Regions from separate parts of the Arthrobacter sp. Soil_N43 genome, predicted to be linked through region 3. Evidence: predicted binding sites of a transcription regulator. Region 3 holds the regulator's gene; each other region holds the start of a gene.
The links. The regulator HrcA, encoded in region 3, represses chaperone genes, less so after heat shock. The targets are predictions, from matches to a motif close to TTNGCACTCGNNNNNNNCGAGTGCNAA.
Positions count from the first base shown of each region.

Region 1: the regulator HrcA is predicted to act here: its motif matches at 3,442-3,468, upstream of groL (chaperonin GroEL).
Region 2: the regulator HrcA is predicted to act here: its motif matches at 2,197-2,223, upstream of AC3A3W_RS13190 (FmdB family zinc ribbon protein).

Region 1 covers NZ_JBDGML010000092.1:30,400-35,623, forward strand. Annotated here, with positions in the region: gene AC3A3W_RS11080 (uracil-DNA glycosylase) at 1-459, opposite strand, end outside; gene AC3A3W_RS11085 (DUF3263 domain-containing protein) at 567-929, shown strand; gene AC3A3W_RS11090 (LytR C-terminal domain-containing protein) at 980-1,648, shown strand; gene AC3A3W_RS11095 (cold-shock protein) at 1,808-2,011, shown strand; gene AC3A3W_RS11100 (ABC transporter substrate-binding protein) at 2,140-3,357, shown strand; gene groL (chaperonin GroEL) at 3,647-5,224, shown strand, end outside.
Region 2 covers NZ_JBDGML010000100.1:35,651-40,874, reverse strand. Annotated here, with positions in the region: gene AC3A3W_RS13205 (GNAT family N-acetyltransferase) at 1-557, opposite strand, end outside; gene galU (UTP--glucose-1-phosphate uridylyltransferase GalU) at 564-1,469, opposite strand; gene AC3A3W_RS13195 (5-formyltetrahydrofolate cyclo-ligase) at 1,559-2,170, shown strand; gene AC3A3W_RS13190 (FmdB family zinc ribbon protein) at 2,320-2,586, shown strand; gene cpaB (Flp pilus assembly protein CpaB) at 2,717-3,457, shown strand; gene AC3A3W_RS13180 (hypothetical protein) at 3,476-3,697, opposite strand; gene AC3A3W_RS13175 (AAA family ATPase) at 3,694-5,224, opposite strand, start outside.
Region 3 covers NZ_JBDGML010000069.1:11,429-16,652, forward strand. Annotated here, with positions in the region: gene AC3A3W_RS06670 (mycothiol transferase) at 1-351, opposite strand, end outside; gene AC3A3W_RS06675 (DUF309 domain-containing protein) at 361-807, opposite strand; gene AC3A3W_RS06680 (DUF3097 domain-containing protein) at 931-1,785, opposite strand; gene hrcA (heat-inducible transcriptional repressor HrcA) at 1,990-3,003, shown strand; gene dnaJ (molecular chaperone DnaJ) at 3,061-4,188, shown strand; gene AC3A3W_RS06695 (16S rRNA (uracil(1498)-N(3))-methyltransferase) at 4,191-4,961, shown strand; gene AC3A3W_RS06700 (GerMN domain-containing protein) at 4,983-5,224, opposite strand, start outside.

The DNA of each region.
Region 1 (5,224 bases), on a different contig from region 3:
CCTGTTGAGCAGGAGCACGCCCTGGTCTGCCCAGGAACCGAGGTCGCCGTGGACCCTCGCGGGGTACCCCAGGTCCGACTCCAGCTCCTTGTAGATGTTGGCCAGGCTGCGGGGGATGGGCCGTGTCCGGCCGTCCACGGAAAAGGCCAGACCCACCGCGTGGCCCGGAGTCGGGTACGGGTCCTGGCCCACGATCAGCACCCGCACGTCCGCCAGCGGCCGCCGAAATGCCCTCAGGACGTTCGATGGCGACGGCAGCACCTGATGTCCCGCCGCCACCTCGCCTGCCAGGAAGGAAAGGACCGACCTCAGTTCGTCCTCCACCCCGGCCAGCGCCCGGGCCCAGTCACCGGCCACGAGGTCCTCCAGCGGCATCCCTGCCATCGCAGCGAATCCCGGGCCCGCCGCGTCGGACGGCAGCAGTTCGAAGAGGGGTTCAGGTTCAGTCACACCGATCATTCTCCCAGCGGCGGCCGCACCGCGTAACGCGGCGTAAATGACAATGCTGTTATTACTCCGTAACATGGAGGCTGGACTTTTCACCGAAATCAGCGAAGGAGTGCGCAGTGGCCGAGCCGTTGCAGGAGCATCTCGCGGAGCAGTCCACGGCGGCAGGCGCGGAGGCGGCCACCGGGCCGCGGCGCGGGTCATTGCTGGATGACTTCCAGCTGAGGGACTCGCCGCTGAGCGAGCGGGAGCAGCAGATCCTGGCGCTGGAGCGGCAGTGGTGGAAGTACGCTGGAGCCAAGGAGCAGGCCATCCGGGAGCTGTTCGACCTCTCCGCGACGCACTACTACCAGATCCTTAACGCCCTCATCGATACCGAGCATGCGCTGGCGCACGACCCCATGCTGGTCAAGAGATTGCGTAGACTACGTACGTCACGTCAGCGGGCCCGCACTGCACGCCGTTTGGGGTCCGACGCGTAACCGCCAGTGCCGAACTGCCGGCAAAGACCAACAAGGACGTCACTTTTACCATGACCAACTATGCCCGGGACGAATTCGACAGGGTCCCCGAGGTCACTTCCCGGCAGGGCGTACACCGCTCCGAGGCGGCAGCCAGGCGCCCGCGTCTGTGGCCCGTGCTGAGCGTGGGAACCGGTGCCCTTGCCGTTGGCCTGGCCTCGTTTGTCCTGCTTCCCCAGCTCGGCTTCGACGCCGCTGCCGGCCCGTCGTCAGCCAAAGATGCGGCCGTCTCGCCGTCCGCCGGCACCTCGGCCACGCCCTCCGCGGCCGCGAGCACATCCGGCGCCTCGGCGGCCAACGCCCCGGCGTCCGATGACCCGTTGCCGTCCGATGATTCATCGGCGGACGCATCCCCATCGGCCCCCGCATCCGATCCGGCATCCGTCGAACCGCTCGCCTCAGACGTGGACAAGGCACTCCCTGTCTCGGTCTACAACGGCACGCTGACATCCGGCCTGGCGGGCCGCGTCGGCGCCACCCTCCAGTCCGACGGGTGGACCCTGGGCCAGGTCGCGAACTGGCAGGGCGCACCGCAGCAGGAGTCCGTCATCTTCTACTCCGGTGCGGAGAGCAAAGCCAGGGCCGAGGCCCTCGGGGAGCTGCTGAACATCACCACACTCGTGGAGAGCGCAGGATTCGAGACATCCGTTGCCGTGGTGCTGGGACCCGGCTTCCAGTGACGTTGTGGGTTACGCCTGAATAACTATTGAGCCCGGGTCCGGCTGTCCGTCTGCCTCGCGCAGGGGCGCAGTGGATAGAGTGATTTTGAGTCTTCGGCGCGTAATTCACGGCACACACTGAAGTGGGCCTTACGGAAGCAATCTGAAAGTGTGGAGATCATGGCATTGGGAACCGTGAAGTGGTTCAACGCTGAAAAGGGCTACGGCTTCATAACCGTTGACGGCACGGGCGACGACGTCTTCGTGCACTGGTCCGCCATCCAGGTGGACGGCTACCGCGCCCTCGAGGAAGGCCAGCGGGTTGAGCTCGAGGTCGGCGAAGGCGAAAAGGGCCCGCAGGCCGAAAACGTCCGGCCCGCCTAGTGGCTGCCCGCGCCGTGCGGAGGCTTGCCCAAGTGACCGCCCGACGGCGGACGGGAACCACGGGGTCCGCCCGCACCGCAGCCTGGGGTACTACGGCTTGGGGTACTGCTGCCTGGTGTGCTGCTGCCGTGTTGGTGCTGGGCGCGTGCTCTGGGTCAGCCGACAACGCCCGGACTGCGTCAGTGGAAGCCAGCGGCGACGGCACCTTCCGGATCGGCCTGATCCTGGACAGCACTGGAACGCAGGCCTTCCTGAACGGCGCCCAGCTGGCAGCCGCCAAGCTGGCCGTGCAGGAGATCAACGCGGCCGGAGGCCACAAAGGCAGGCCCGTCGAGCTGTTGCCGGAAAAGATCGGCGGTGACGTCGGCGCGCAGGCGCGGGAACTAGTGGACGCCAAGGCCGACGTGGTGATCGGGCCCACCGATTCCAGCCGCGCCCCCGCCGCCATCGACGTGCTGTCCAAGGCCAAAGTCGCGCTCATCTCGCCCGCCAACACGGCAGGCGAGCTGAGCCAGTACCGGAGCGGCGGGTACTACTTCCGCACCGCGGCGGCCGACGCCGCCCAGGCTGCCGTGCTGGTGAAACTGGCCAAGGACGGCGGCGCCAAGAGCCTTGCCGTCGTCCACGAGGAGGGCGTCTATGGCACGGACGTGTCGGCGGCCGTCTCGACCTCCGCGAAGGGTGCCGGGCTCGAGCCGGTGACCACGGCGGGCTTCAAGGCGGGCGATGCCCAGAAGGCCGCGGCGGCTGCCGCGGATGCCTCCCCGGACGCCGTCGTCGTCGTTGCCCGCGGGGGTGCGCAGGGCGCCATCGCAGAACTCCACAACGCGGGACTGTCGGGGAAGCAGCTGATCCTGGCAGACGGTGCCTTCAGGCAATACGGTTCGGACCTCGGTTCCCGGGCGCTGGAGGGCGCCCGCGGAATCGTCTCCGGGGTGTTCCCCTCGGCCCATCTGCAGGGCGAACTCGTGGCCGTGGACAAGAACCTCAAAGACATGACCTTCGCTGCGGAGACCTACGATGCGGTCAACCTCGCAGCACTGGCGGCCGCCGCGGCCGATGACGACGCCGGCGCCTCCGTGGCCGCGAAACTCATCGCCGTATCCGGGGGCTCCGCCGCCGCGGGCCCCCAGCCGGCAGGCAAGCCCGCGGTATGCGGGACGTACAAGGAGTGCCTGGCGGGCGTCAGGGCGGGAACGGCCGTGGACTATGACGGCGAGTCAGGCCCGGTCCGGTTCGATGCGAACGGCGACGTGACGGTGGCCAAGTACATGGTGTTCACCTACGGCGCGGACAACAGGGCGAAACTCACCGGCAGCGAAACAGCGAGCCGGGCGGCGGGCTGATCGCTGGCAGCGAAGCCGCCCCGGGAGCGGCCCGGTTTTCGCGGCCACTGCTTGCACTCTCCCCGGGGGAGTGCTAATTATTGATTAGCACTCCTGCATATCGACTGCTAACCGCGTCGCCCGGCCCAGGCCGCCAGCGAGGTCAGCGGCCGAGTATGGAGCGAAGAAATACCTGGTTGGGGTGAGATCCGGACTGCCGGCGTACAGAGGCCTGCAGGAACGATCGTCCGTCGCGGGCACCGCAGCAAGGTTCATTCTTAACGACTGTCCCGAAAGGACTACTGCCGTTATGGCCAAGATCATTGCATTTGATGAAGAGGCACGCCGCGGTCTTGAGCGGGGCCTGAACATCCTCGCCGACGCCGTCAAGGTCACCCTCGGCCCGCGTGGACGCAACGTCGTCCTCGAAAAGAAGTGGGGCGCCCCCACGATCACCAACGATGGTGTTTCCATCGCCAAGGAGATCGAGCTGGACGATCCTTACGAGAAGATCGGCGCCGAGCTGGTTAAGGAAGTTGCCAAGAAGACGGATGACGTCGCTGGCGACGGCACCACTACCGCAACCGTGCTGGCCCAGGCCCTCGTCAAGGAAGGCCTGCGCAACGTCGCGGCCGGCGCTGACCCGCTGTCCCTCAAGCGCGGCATCGAGAAGGCAGTTGAAGCGGTAACCCGCGAACTGCTGGACAACGCCAAGGAAATCGAAACCAAGGAAGAGATCGCCGCCACGGCCTCCATCTCCGCCGGTGACGACGAAATCGGCGCCCTCATTGCCGAGGCCCTCGACAAGGTCGGCAAGGAAGGTGTCATCACCGTTGAGGAGTCCAACACCTTCGGCCTGGAGCTTGAGCTCACCGAAGGCATGCGCTTCGACAAGGGCTACATCTCCGCATACTTCGTCACGGACACCGAGCGCCAGGAAACGGTCCTTGAGGACCCGTACATCCTGATCGTCAACTCCAAGATCTCCAACGTCAAGGAACTGGTTGCTGTCCTCGAAAAGGTCATGCAGTCCAGCAAGCCGCTGCTGATCATTGCCGAAGACATCGAGGGCGAGGCCCTGGCCACCCTGATCGTCAACAAGATCCGCGGCACCTTCAAGTCCGTTGCCGTCAAGGCTCCGGGCTTCGGTGACCGCCGCAAGGCCCAGCTCGCCGACATCGCCATCCTCACCGGTGGCCAGGTCATCGCCGAGGAAGTTGGCCTCAAGCTCGAGACCGCTGGCCTCGAACTCCTGGGCCGCGCCCGCAAGGTGGTTGTCACCAAGGACGAGACCACCATCGTCGAAGGTGCCGGCGACGCCGACCAGATCGCCGGCCGCGTTTCCCAGATCCGCGCCGAGATCGAAAACTCCGACTCCGACTACGACCGCGAGAAGCTGCAGGAGCGCCTGGCCAAGCTGGCCGGCGGCGTTGCAGTCATCAAGGCCGGTGCCGCAACCGAGGTTGAGCTCAAGGAACGCAAGCACCGCATCGAGGACGCCGTCCGCAACGCGAAGGCTGCTGTTGAAGAGGGCATCGTCGCCGGCGGTGGCGTTGCCCTGATCCAGGCAGGCCTCAAGGCATTCGCCAACCTGAACCTGACCGGCGACGAAGCAACCGGTGCGAACATCGTCCGCGTTGCCATCGATGCTCCGCTGAAGCAGATCGCCTTCAACGCCGGCCTCGAGCCTGGCGTTGTGGTCGACAAGGTCCGCGGCCTGCCCGCAGGCCACGGCCTGAACGCCGCAACCGGCGAGTACGTCGACCTGCTGGCTGCCGGCATCAACGACCCCGTCAAGGTAACCCGCTCTGCCCTGCAGAACGCGGCTTCCATTGCCGGACTGTTCCTCACCACCGAGGCAGTCGTTGCCGACAAGCCGGAGAAGAAC
Region 2 (5,224 bases), on a different contig from region 3:
GCAAAAGTCCTGTGGTCCGCCCACTCCCCGTTAATGTGCAGGAACCGCGGCCGGTACCCCTCATCGCGGAAACCGAGCTTCTCCACGACGCGCAGGCTGGGCCGGTTTTCCGGCCGGATGTTGATTTCCATGCGGTGCAGGCCCAGGGTCCGGAAACAATGGTCGGTGGCCATGGCGACTGCGGTGGGTGCGATGCCCTGCCCCGCCCGCGCTTCATCCACCCAGTAGCCCAGGGTTGCCATCATGGCCGAGCCCCAGACGATGGAGGACACCGTCAGCTGGCCCACGATGACGGGATCACGGAACCCCGGTGTCCATGCGGTGATCAGGAAAGGCAGCGCCGTGCCCTGGGCTGCCTGGGCGTTCAGCGACCGCACCATTTGGCGGTAGTCCGGAAGTGCGCCGCCCGGGGCGGGGTTGGACGCTTCCCAGGGGGCCAGCCACTCGCTGTTGCGTGAACGGACCGCAGTCCATTCCTTGCGGTCCCGGTATCGGATGGGGCGCAGGACGATGTCGCCGCACTCCAGCGTGACCGGCCAGATGTGGCTGACCCTCATGGGGAACTAGTGGGTCAGGCCGGCAGCGAACTTTGGCAGCCAGTCGCGCAGGCCGGGTCCCAGGTCGTCGCTGTCGACGGCCAGCTGGACACACGCCTTGAGGTAGCTGAGCTTGTCGCCTGTGTCGTAGCGCCGGCCGCGGAAGACCACGCCGAACACGCCGCCGCCTTCGCCGTCCCTGCTGGCGAGTTCCTGCAGCGCGTCGGTCAGCTGGATCTCTCCGCCACGGCCCGGTTCGGTCCGTTCCAGCACATCGAAGACGGCGGGGTGGAGGACGTAGCGCCCGATGACCGCCAGATTGGAGGGAGCCTCCCCGACGTCCGGCTTTTCCACGAGCTTGTTGATCTTGACGAAGCCTTCGCCTTCGATCTCGGAAATGTCCGCGCAGCCATAGGCGCTGATCTCGGAGGGTTCCACCTCGATGAGGGCCACGACGGAGCCACCGGTCTTCGCCTGGACGTCGATCATGATGCTCAGGAGTTCGTCGCGGGCGTCGATCAGGTCATCGCCAAGCAGCACGGCGAAAGGTTCGTGGCCGACGTGCTGGCGCGCACGCAGCACCGCGTGGCCCAGACCCTTGGGGTCGCCCTGGCGGACGTAATGGATGTCGCCCAGGTTGCTGGCGGCCTGGATGGACTCGAGCTTGGCGGTGTCACCCTTGGCCTCGAGCGTTGCTTCCAGCGCTGGAACCCGGTCGAAGTGGTCCTCGAGGGCGCGCTTGTTTCGCCCTGTAATCATCAGCACGTCGCTCAGGCCCACCTGTACGGCTTCTTCGACGACGTACTGGATGGCCGGCTTATCCACCACCGGCAGCATTTCCTTGGGCATGGCCTTGGTGGCAGGCAGGAACCTGGTGCCGAGTCCCGCTACGGGGATGACGGCCTTGCGGACTGAAGGATTAGTGGAAGTCACTCGACTAATGTAACGGAGGGAACATTCATACCGTAAATGCTTCCGGCAGTGGCCACGCCGGGATTCCGCGCGACAAAGGACGGCGCACCATGTCACCACAGACCCTGCAGTCAAAGGATGAGATCCGCTCCCTGCACCGGAAATTCCGCATGGGCATGCAGCCCGACGCCCTCTCAGCGGCCGCCGCCGGGATCGCCCGTCACGGACTGTCCTGGGCCGCCGCCATCGCGGACGGGGCCCCGGCAACGTTTACCGCATACCTGGGCGTGGCCCACGAACCGCCCACCCTCCCGCTGATAACGGCGCTTCACGGTGCAGGCCACAAAGTGCTGCTGCCGGTCTGCGAGCCGGACCGCGCGCTGAGCTGGGTGTTCTGGGATCCGGAGTGCGAATTTGTCCGCAGCCGGTACGCGCCCATCAAGGAGCCTGCCGGAGAACGCCACGGCCTGGAGGCCATCCGGGAGGTGGCCGGACTGTTCCTGCCGGCGACGGCCGTAGACCTGAGCGGAAACAGGATCGGGCAGGGCGGCGGCTATTACGACAAGTTCCTGGCGGACGCCGAAGCCGCTGGTCTGCAGGCACCCAGGGCCGCGGTCATTTACGACTCCGAGCTCCTGCCTGCTTCGAGCATTCCTGTTGAGGGGTTTGACCGTCCCGTCGACGCGGTGCTCACACCCTCGGGCCTGGTCCGCCTGACATGATGCAACGCGCGGGCAAGATGATAGAATTGGCACTCAGGCCCTGCGACTGCTAATGGAGCTGTTTCCGGCACGGAGATCCCGCAAGGAATTCCGCGTCATGGCACCTTGGCAGCACGGGACCTGTCGTTTGTCCAAGAGGAGGATCTTCAGTGCCCACGTATGCCTATGCCTGCAAGGATTGCAGCCATGCCTTTGACATCGTGCAGTCATTCACTGACAGCACTCTGACGTCCTGCCCCGAATGTGAGGGAACCCTGCGCAAGAAGTTCAACAGCGTGGGCGTGGTCTTCAAGGGCTCTGGTTTTTACCGCACGGATTCACGGGACACGAAGGGCAGCTCAGTCTCGCCCACGCCTGCCGCCTCTTCACCGGCGCCGGCTGCGCCTGCCGCCGCACCTGCTGCTGCCGCGAGCTAACCGGCACCGTCCACTCCCGCGACTGTCCGTCCCACGGCGGTAATCCACATACGGGCGCTTGCCCGGGACGCTTTCCACATAGCGCAGGCGTGCACTGCCCCCCGGGGCCGAGGTTCCATAGCGTGGCTGCATGCCAGCTCTCGGACTGCCTCCCGCCAGACCCTCCCGCCCCGCCGCCCGGACGCGCCGCAGCACCACGGCGCCCGGATCTTCCGAACGCCGCCGCCCCAGCCACCTGCAGGGCTGGCTGAACCGCAACCGGCGGCTTGCCGTGGCGCTGCTGCTGTGTGCCGCGGCCGGCATCACGGTCCATCAGCTGACGCCGGCCCCCGCGCACACACTCCCGGCCCTGGCCGCGGCACGTGACTTGCCGGCCGGGGCCACACTGGGCGGCAGCGACCTGGCTGCCGTGGACGTTCCGCCCTTCCTGCTCGCCGCCGGCACGTTCACCGACGCTGCGCAACTCAGCGGCCAGCAACTGGCTGCACCGCTGCGGAAGGGCCAGCTGGTCTCCGAGGCCCAGCTCGTGGGACCTGGCTTGCTCACTGGTTCGCCCCCGGGCTCAGCCGCCGTCCCGCTGCGCATGGCGGACCCCTCCTCCATCCAGCTCGTCTCCCCCGGGCAACTCGTGGACATCGTCCTGACCGGCGGGGCGGGCTTCGAACAGCAGTCCCTGTCCAAGGTCCTGGCCAAGGCGGTGCCGGTGCTCTGGACCTCTGCGCGGGAGGGGCAGGGCGGCCAGTGGCTTGGTACCGGGGATTCCGACGGCCTGATGGTGGTGGCTGCCACTCCGGCGCAGGCAAGCGCGCTGGCCGGAGCGTCAACCCAGGGGAAGCTCTTCTTCGTCCTCGTGGGCTCCACGCGCCGGTGATCCTGCCGGGTGCGGCGGCTAACCCCAGTGCGGAGGCTTTTGTTCCTTGAGCCAGGCGTCGTGGTCGTTATCGGATTCTGCGTCGCCCCAGGCCCGGGGGTCGTCCTCGGCGGCCTTGTTGGGCACCACGCCGCCCGATTTCAGCGGACCTGCGGTCTTGGCCGGGTCCGGAGTCTTGGCCGGCGGGGCAGAAGCCGCGGGGCCCGTGCGGGACTCACGGTCTGCTGCTTCGTGGCTCACTGCGCGTTTTCCTTCCTGTCCGGTATACCGCCATCGTATTCGTTCTCGCCGTCGAGGCTTCCGTCGGACTCGTCACGGCGCTGCCGGTGGTCCTGGTCTTCCAACAGGACCTGGTCCTCCAATGCCTGGTCCTCCAATGCCTGGTCCTCCAGTGCCTGGAACTCCTGCACCTCGTCCTCGCGCCCCTGGAACTCCTGGCCCTGGAACTCCTGGGCCTGGCCGTTCTGGACCTGGCCGTCCTCGTCTGCCGCCGGCCCGTAGGAGTCGTCACCCAGGCCCGTGACGTCCTCGTCGAAGAAGCCCGGTGAGGCCACGGCCCGGGCCGGGCGCACCGGCTTCTCAAGTCCGAGGTAGCCGCCGATCCGGTCGGCGCAGGCCGAAGGATCCGTGAACACCTCGATCGTCCACAGCGGCATATAGCGCCAGCCCAGGCGCTCGAGAAGCTGCGGGCGGAGCCTGCTGCGTTCGCGGACCGTCATCTGGCGGTACTGTTCGGTTCCGTCGGACTCAATGGCCACCGGCCGCGGAATCTCGGCCTCATCCTGGCCCATCGTCCTCAAGGGGTCGGCTGCTGCCACGACGTCAATGACGCCGTCATACTGGTGCCAGACGCGTGCCCCGCGGGCCCGGAGCCGTTCCCCCAGGTCGGCCACGAGGGGATCCGCACCCAGCGCCTGCTCGCTTGCCGCCGCCCGGGAAGCCGGCGTGCCGAGGTCTGTGTTGCCGGAAATCTCGCGGTCCAGCAGCTCGTACAGGTCCACCGCACCATGGGCCAGACGGGTCCTGTCCAGGTCTTCCGGCTTGAAGCACGTCAGAACATGCAGCGACTGCCGGGCACGGGTCATGGCCAGGGCGAACTTGGCGCGGCCGCCCTCGGCGGAAAGCGGACCGAAGTTGTGCAGGGCCCGTCCATGGGGCGTCCTGCCATAGCCGGGAGAGAAAATGACGTGGTCGCGGACCAGCCCCTGGGCACGTTCCAGATCCACCACGCGGAACGATTCCTCGCCGGCCGTGAAGAATCCCGAAAGCATCGGATAGTTGGGAAGCTGCAGGCGGATGGCCTCGCCGATCCGCGCGGCATGCCGCAGGCTGGCCGTGACCACAGCCAGGGACGTGCGCGGGCGGAGGCGGGCGTGCTCGAACACCAGCTCCACGACGCGGTTGACCTCGGCCACCACCGATTCCACGCCCTCGTCGTCGGCGCTGGGCAGTCCGGTGCCGTCTGGCAGGTACTCCACCAGCAGGGCACGGTCCAGGCCCGTCGCGGACTGGCCCTCGGGCAGCCGGCGGAGGCCGCCGTCGTAAAAGCCCTTGCTCAGCTGCAGCACCAGGTCTTCGTCCACGGCGCGGTAGACGGAATGCAGCCGCCACGTCGGAAGGACGCCCGCCAGGGCACTGAAGGCGCTCTCCACGCTCTGGTGCGTCGGTTCACCGGCGGCAAGCCGTTCCACCGCCACCGTGAAGGTGCGGGGGCTGGCGATCTTGTCATCACCGAAGGCAATGACCTGTTTGGCGCGGGCCACGGCA
Region 3 (5,224 bases):
GAACTCCACAGTCTGCCGGTGAACAGCGTCGTAGTATGCGCGCAACATCTCCGGCGTGGCATGCACGGCGTCCACCTGGTCGGTCGAATGGCCGTACCCTGTGTCGCGGTCGGGCAGCGGCAGTCCGAAGCGGCCGGCAAACCCCTGTGAGAGCCACACCTGGTCCAGGCCGGCGGCGGCGGCGACCTGCGAGTCCTCTATCCGGCCGAGGTGCCAGATCAGCCAGGCAATTGAGTTTCCGTTGCCCGCGGGCCGGCGGATCAGGGATCCGTCGTCGGTCCCGTCCAGGGTGGCGGCCACGGTGTCATGGATCCGGCCGAAGGCGTCAAGCAGCAATTCGTTGGATTTCATCGGGTCACCTTACTGATCGCCGGCTCGCCCGCCGGTGTGTAACCGCTCACGTGCGCAGCCCACAACGGCGGACAGATCGAGCCCGTAGGTTGGTCCCTCGCCGGAACGGTACTCCTCGAGCCGTGCCGCACCGCGCTCGACGAGCCGGAGCGCGCCAACGCTGTTCCCGCGGGCGGCGTGGGTGAGCCCGACACAGATCTGGGCGAGCCCTTGCCAGAGGTTGCGTTCTTCGGCCGGTCCGGCTTTCCAGCGCGCCTCGAGTACTTCATGGGCGGCGAAGGGCCGGCCCGCGTCCAGCAGGTTCCTGGCCGAGACTAACGTCTGCTCCGGCGGCAGCGGCTCCTCCGGGACCGGCTCGACTCCAACGCTTCCGTACGGCAGCGGCCGGCCAAGCGCGTCACGTGGCCGGGACTGCCGCGGGCGCCGGAAAGCATCCCGGTCCCGGTCGCCGGTCATTGCCGTTTCCGCCCTGAGCGTCTCTGGTACCTGCCCGCGTTCATACACCCCATGCTACGTCCGCCCCTTCGAAGGGACCCGCCAGAATTGTTGATCGGTGCTGCGATGACACGCCCGGCTCGACTAGGGCACGGTGAGGAAGTCGATGACCTCCTCCACCCGCCCCAGCAGGGCAGGTTCGAGATCGGCGTAGGTCCGCACCGCACCCAGGAGCTTCTGCCAGCCCAGGCCGACGTCCTCCTTCGTGGCGTGCGGCCAGCCGAAGGCGGCCAGGATCCCGGTCTTCCAGTCGGTGCCCCTGGGCACCACCGGCCACTGCTCGATCCCCAGGACGGAGGGCCGGATGGCCTGCCAGACATCCACGTAGGGGTGGCCCACGATGAGTACGTTCCCCGCGGCGCCGGGCGACGCCATGACGGCCTCCGCAATGCGTGACTCCTTGGAGTCCGGGACAAGGTGATCCACGAGGACGCCCAGCCTGCGGCCCGGTCCCGGCCGGAAAGCGGCGACCGCCCCGGCCAGGTCGTCGATGCCGTGAAGGGGCTCGACGACGATTCCCTCCACCCGAAGGTCGTCGCCCCAGACCTTCTCCACGAGTTCAGCGTCGTGCTTGCCTTCAACCCAGATCCGGCTGGCCTTGGCCACCTGGGCGCGCTGGCCCTCCACACGGACGGAGCCCGACGCCGTCCGTCCAGCCGGGCCGGAACCTGGCCGTTTGGCGGCCGGAGCCGGCGGCATCAGCCGGATGGGCTGGCCCTCCAGCAGGAACCCGAAGCCAAGCCGGAAGGAACGGGACTTGCCGCGGCGGTCCTCAAGGGCCACCACATGCATCCCGCCGGACTTCTCTACCCGCGTCACCGCCCCCACCCAGCCGGACTGCACGTCCTCCAGCACCATGCCGCGCTCAACCGGCACTTCCGGCAAACTGTTCTTGGCGGGCGCTGCAATCTCCTGCGGGCCCCAGGTCTGGTACTGCATAGTTAAACACCGCTTTGCGCTAGGAGGCTGCCGCCCGGCCGGTAAACAGCCTCCGGCCGGACACGGGCCCGGAATTTCGCCCGGAGCGGTACCAATGCTAACAACGGGCCGTCTCATATTAGACTGGTTAGCACTTAGGGATGTCGAGTGCTAACCATGTGCTGCCTGCCCTTGCCCGCAAAAACAGTTGATCGGAGGTGGATTGTGAGCGAACCACGCAAGCTTGAGGTGCTGCGCGCCATTGTGGAGGACTACGTCCATTCCCGCGAGCCTGTCGGATCCAAGGCGCTGGTCGAGCGCCACCATTTGGGGGTTTCCAGCGCCACCATCCGCAACGACATGGCTGCGCTTGAGGACGAGGGACTCATCACCGCCCCGCACACCAGCGCCGGCAGGATTCCCACCGACAAGGGCTACCGGCTTTTTGTGGACCAGATTTCGGCGGTCAAGCCACTGTCTCCGGCCGAGCGCCGTGCCATCCAGTCACTGCTGGAGGGGTCCGACGATCTCGACGACGTCCTGGAGCGCACGGTCAGGCTCCTGGCGCAGCTGACCAACCAGGTGGCCGTGGTGCAGTACCCGCACCTGAGCCGGGCCGTGGTGCGCCACATTGAATTCGTCCAGTTGGCGCCGCGCAAGGTCCTCATCGTGCTGATCGCCGACTCGGGCAAGGTCGAGCAGCGCGTCGTCGACGTCGGCCAGGAACTCAGCGAAGACACGCTGACCGCGTTGCGGACCAGGTTCCTTGCGGGCGTCGCAGGCACGGCGCTGACCATGCTGCCCCAGTACCTCGCCGCCGTCGTGGCCGGCTGCGCTCCGGCCGAACGGCCGGCTGCCGTCGCCCTCAGCAGGGCCCTCGAGGCCCTCTCGCACAGCAGCAGGGAAGACCGCATGGTCATGGCCGGCACCGCCAATCTCGCACGGTCCAACGTGGACTTCCCGCTCAGCATCGGACCCGTCCTCGAGGCCCTCGAGGAACAGGTGGTCATGCTGCGGCTCCTCAGCGACATGGCACAGGACCCCCGTGGAGTCGCCGTGAGCATTGGCCGGGAGAACCCCTACGACGGGCTCGCCGAGGCGTCGGTGGTTGCCACCGGCTATGGACCCGACGCCACCGCGAAAATCGGCATCCTTGGGCCCACCCGCATGGACTATCCCACCACCATGGCCGCCGTCCGCGCGGTGGCCCGCTACCTTTCGAGGATTCTCGGTCCGTGATCCCGCGGCCGAATGAGTCCGATACCCAGGCACCATAACCAGGAAGAGATACGAACTTTGAGCAGCCACTACGACGTTCTCGGAGTCTCCCCGGAAGCCACCGGAGAAGAGATCAAAAAGGCCTACCGCAAGCTGGCCCGCACCCTGCACCCGGACGTGAACCCGGGAGCTGAAGCGTCTGACCGGTTCAAGGCGGTCACCCATGCCTACGAGGTGCTGTCCGATCCGCAGAAGCGCAGGGTTTATGACACCACGGGCAACGAGAACGGCACGGACAACGGCTTCGGCGGCGGCAGCTACGCCGGCCAGGGGTTCGCGTTCCAGGACATCTTCGACACCTTCTTCGGCGCCGGCGGAACCGCCGGCCCGGCGTCGCGTGTCCGGCGGGGGCAGGACGCCCTCATCAGCGTCCGGATCGACCTGCGCGACGCCGTCTTTGGCGCCAACAAGAAGCTCGAAGTCGATACCGCCGTCGTCTGCCCCACGTGTGACGGCTCCTGCTGCCGCGAAGGCACTCATCCGGAACGCTGCGACATCTGCGGCGGCAGTGGCCAGGTCCAGCGCGCCGTGCGTTCCATCCTCGGCCAGGTCATGACGTCCGCACCCTGCGGATCCTGCGAGGGCTTCGGAACCGTCATCAAGGATCCCTGCAACGAGTGCAGCGGCCAGGGCCGGATCCGCAGCCGGCGGTCGCTGACCATCAAGGTCCCCGCCGGTGTGGCCACGGGCACCCGGATCCAGCTGTCCGGGCAGGGCGAAGCCGGTCCGGCCGGCGGGCCGTCCGGCGACCTCTACGTTGAAATCCGCGTCAACAACGACCCCACCTACGTCCGCGACGGCGATGACCTCCACGCCACGCTCAACATCCCCATGACCGCTGCGGCCCTCGGCACCGAGCTGAGCCTGGACACCTTCGACGGCAAGCAGGACATCGACGTCAAGGCCGGCACGCAGTCGGGCGAAGTCATCACCCTCCGCGGGCTCGGCGTCACGCACTTGCGGGGCTATGGTCGCGGGGACCTCAAGGTCCACCTGCAGGTCGAGACGCCCGCCAAGCTCGACCCCGCCCAGGAAGACCTGCTGCGTCAGCTCGCCAAGCTCCGCGGCGAACAGTTCTCCGAGGGCAAGCTCGCCGCGAGCGGCGGCGTCTTCGCGAAGCTCCGGGACCGCCTCGGTAACCTGTAGCGGTGAGCAATCCCGTATTTTTCACCGCTGCCGGAACACTGGACACCACACAGCCCGGTTCGGTTTTTGTGCTGGACGGCGCCGAGGCCCGCCATGCGGTGACAGTCAAACGGCTGGGTGTGGGGGAGCCGGTCGACATCGCCGACGGCGCGGGCCGGCGCATGACCGGAACCGTACAGCACACCGCGCCCGCGGAACTGACCGTCGAGTGCACGTCCGTCACGGTGGAGGACCGGCCCGGCGTGCGCCTGGTGCTCGTCCAGGCCCTTGCCAAGGGCGACCGGGACGAGCTGGCCATCGAGACGGCCACAGAGCTCGGCATCGACGCCGTCATTCCCTGGCAGTCGGAACGGTCGATTGTGCGGTGGAAGGGCGACCGCGCCGCCAAGGCCCACGCCAAGTGGCAGTCGGCAGTCTCCGCAGCCGCGAAGCAGGCACGGCGGGCATGGATCCCCGAGGTGCGTCCCGCCGTCGACACCCAGGGCCTGGCAGCCCAGGTGGCGGGCGCCGCCCTGGCGGTGATCCTGCACGAAGACGCGGTGAAGCCGCTGCGCGGAGTCCTCGAGGGATGGCACGGCGCGAGCCAGTCCGGGGGGGCTCCCCGGGAGATCCTGCTGGTCGTCGGGCCGGAAGGCGGCATCAGCCCGCGGGAGGTCACCAAGCTGTGCAGCGCCGGAGCCGTGACAGCACTCCTGGGACCGCACGTGCTGCGGTCGTCTACGGCCGGGCCCGCCGCCGTCGTCGTCGCCAGTGATGTGCTGGGGCGCTGGTAGCCGCCGCAATCGCAATTGCTGCTAGCGGACCGAGAAGCCCCGGGTGTCCACGTTCGGTTCGTCCTCGGTGCGGCCGGGATCGATCTGCGAAACGCGGATCTCGTAATTGCCGGGGCCGAGCTTCACGGCGAGGCTGAAGATTCCGGAAGAGTCAGCCTCTGCTGACGCAGTGGCCTCGCCATTCAGGTACTTCTCCTTGTCGCCGTTCTCCTGGACCTTCAGGATCTGCCAGCGCAGCTTGCCGCCGGCATCCGTGCTGCGCC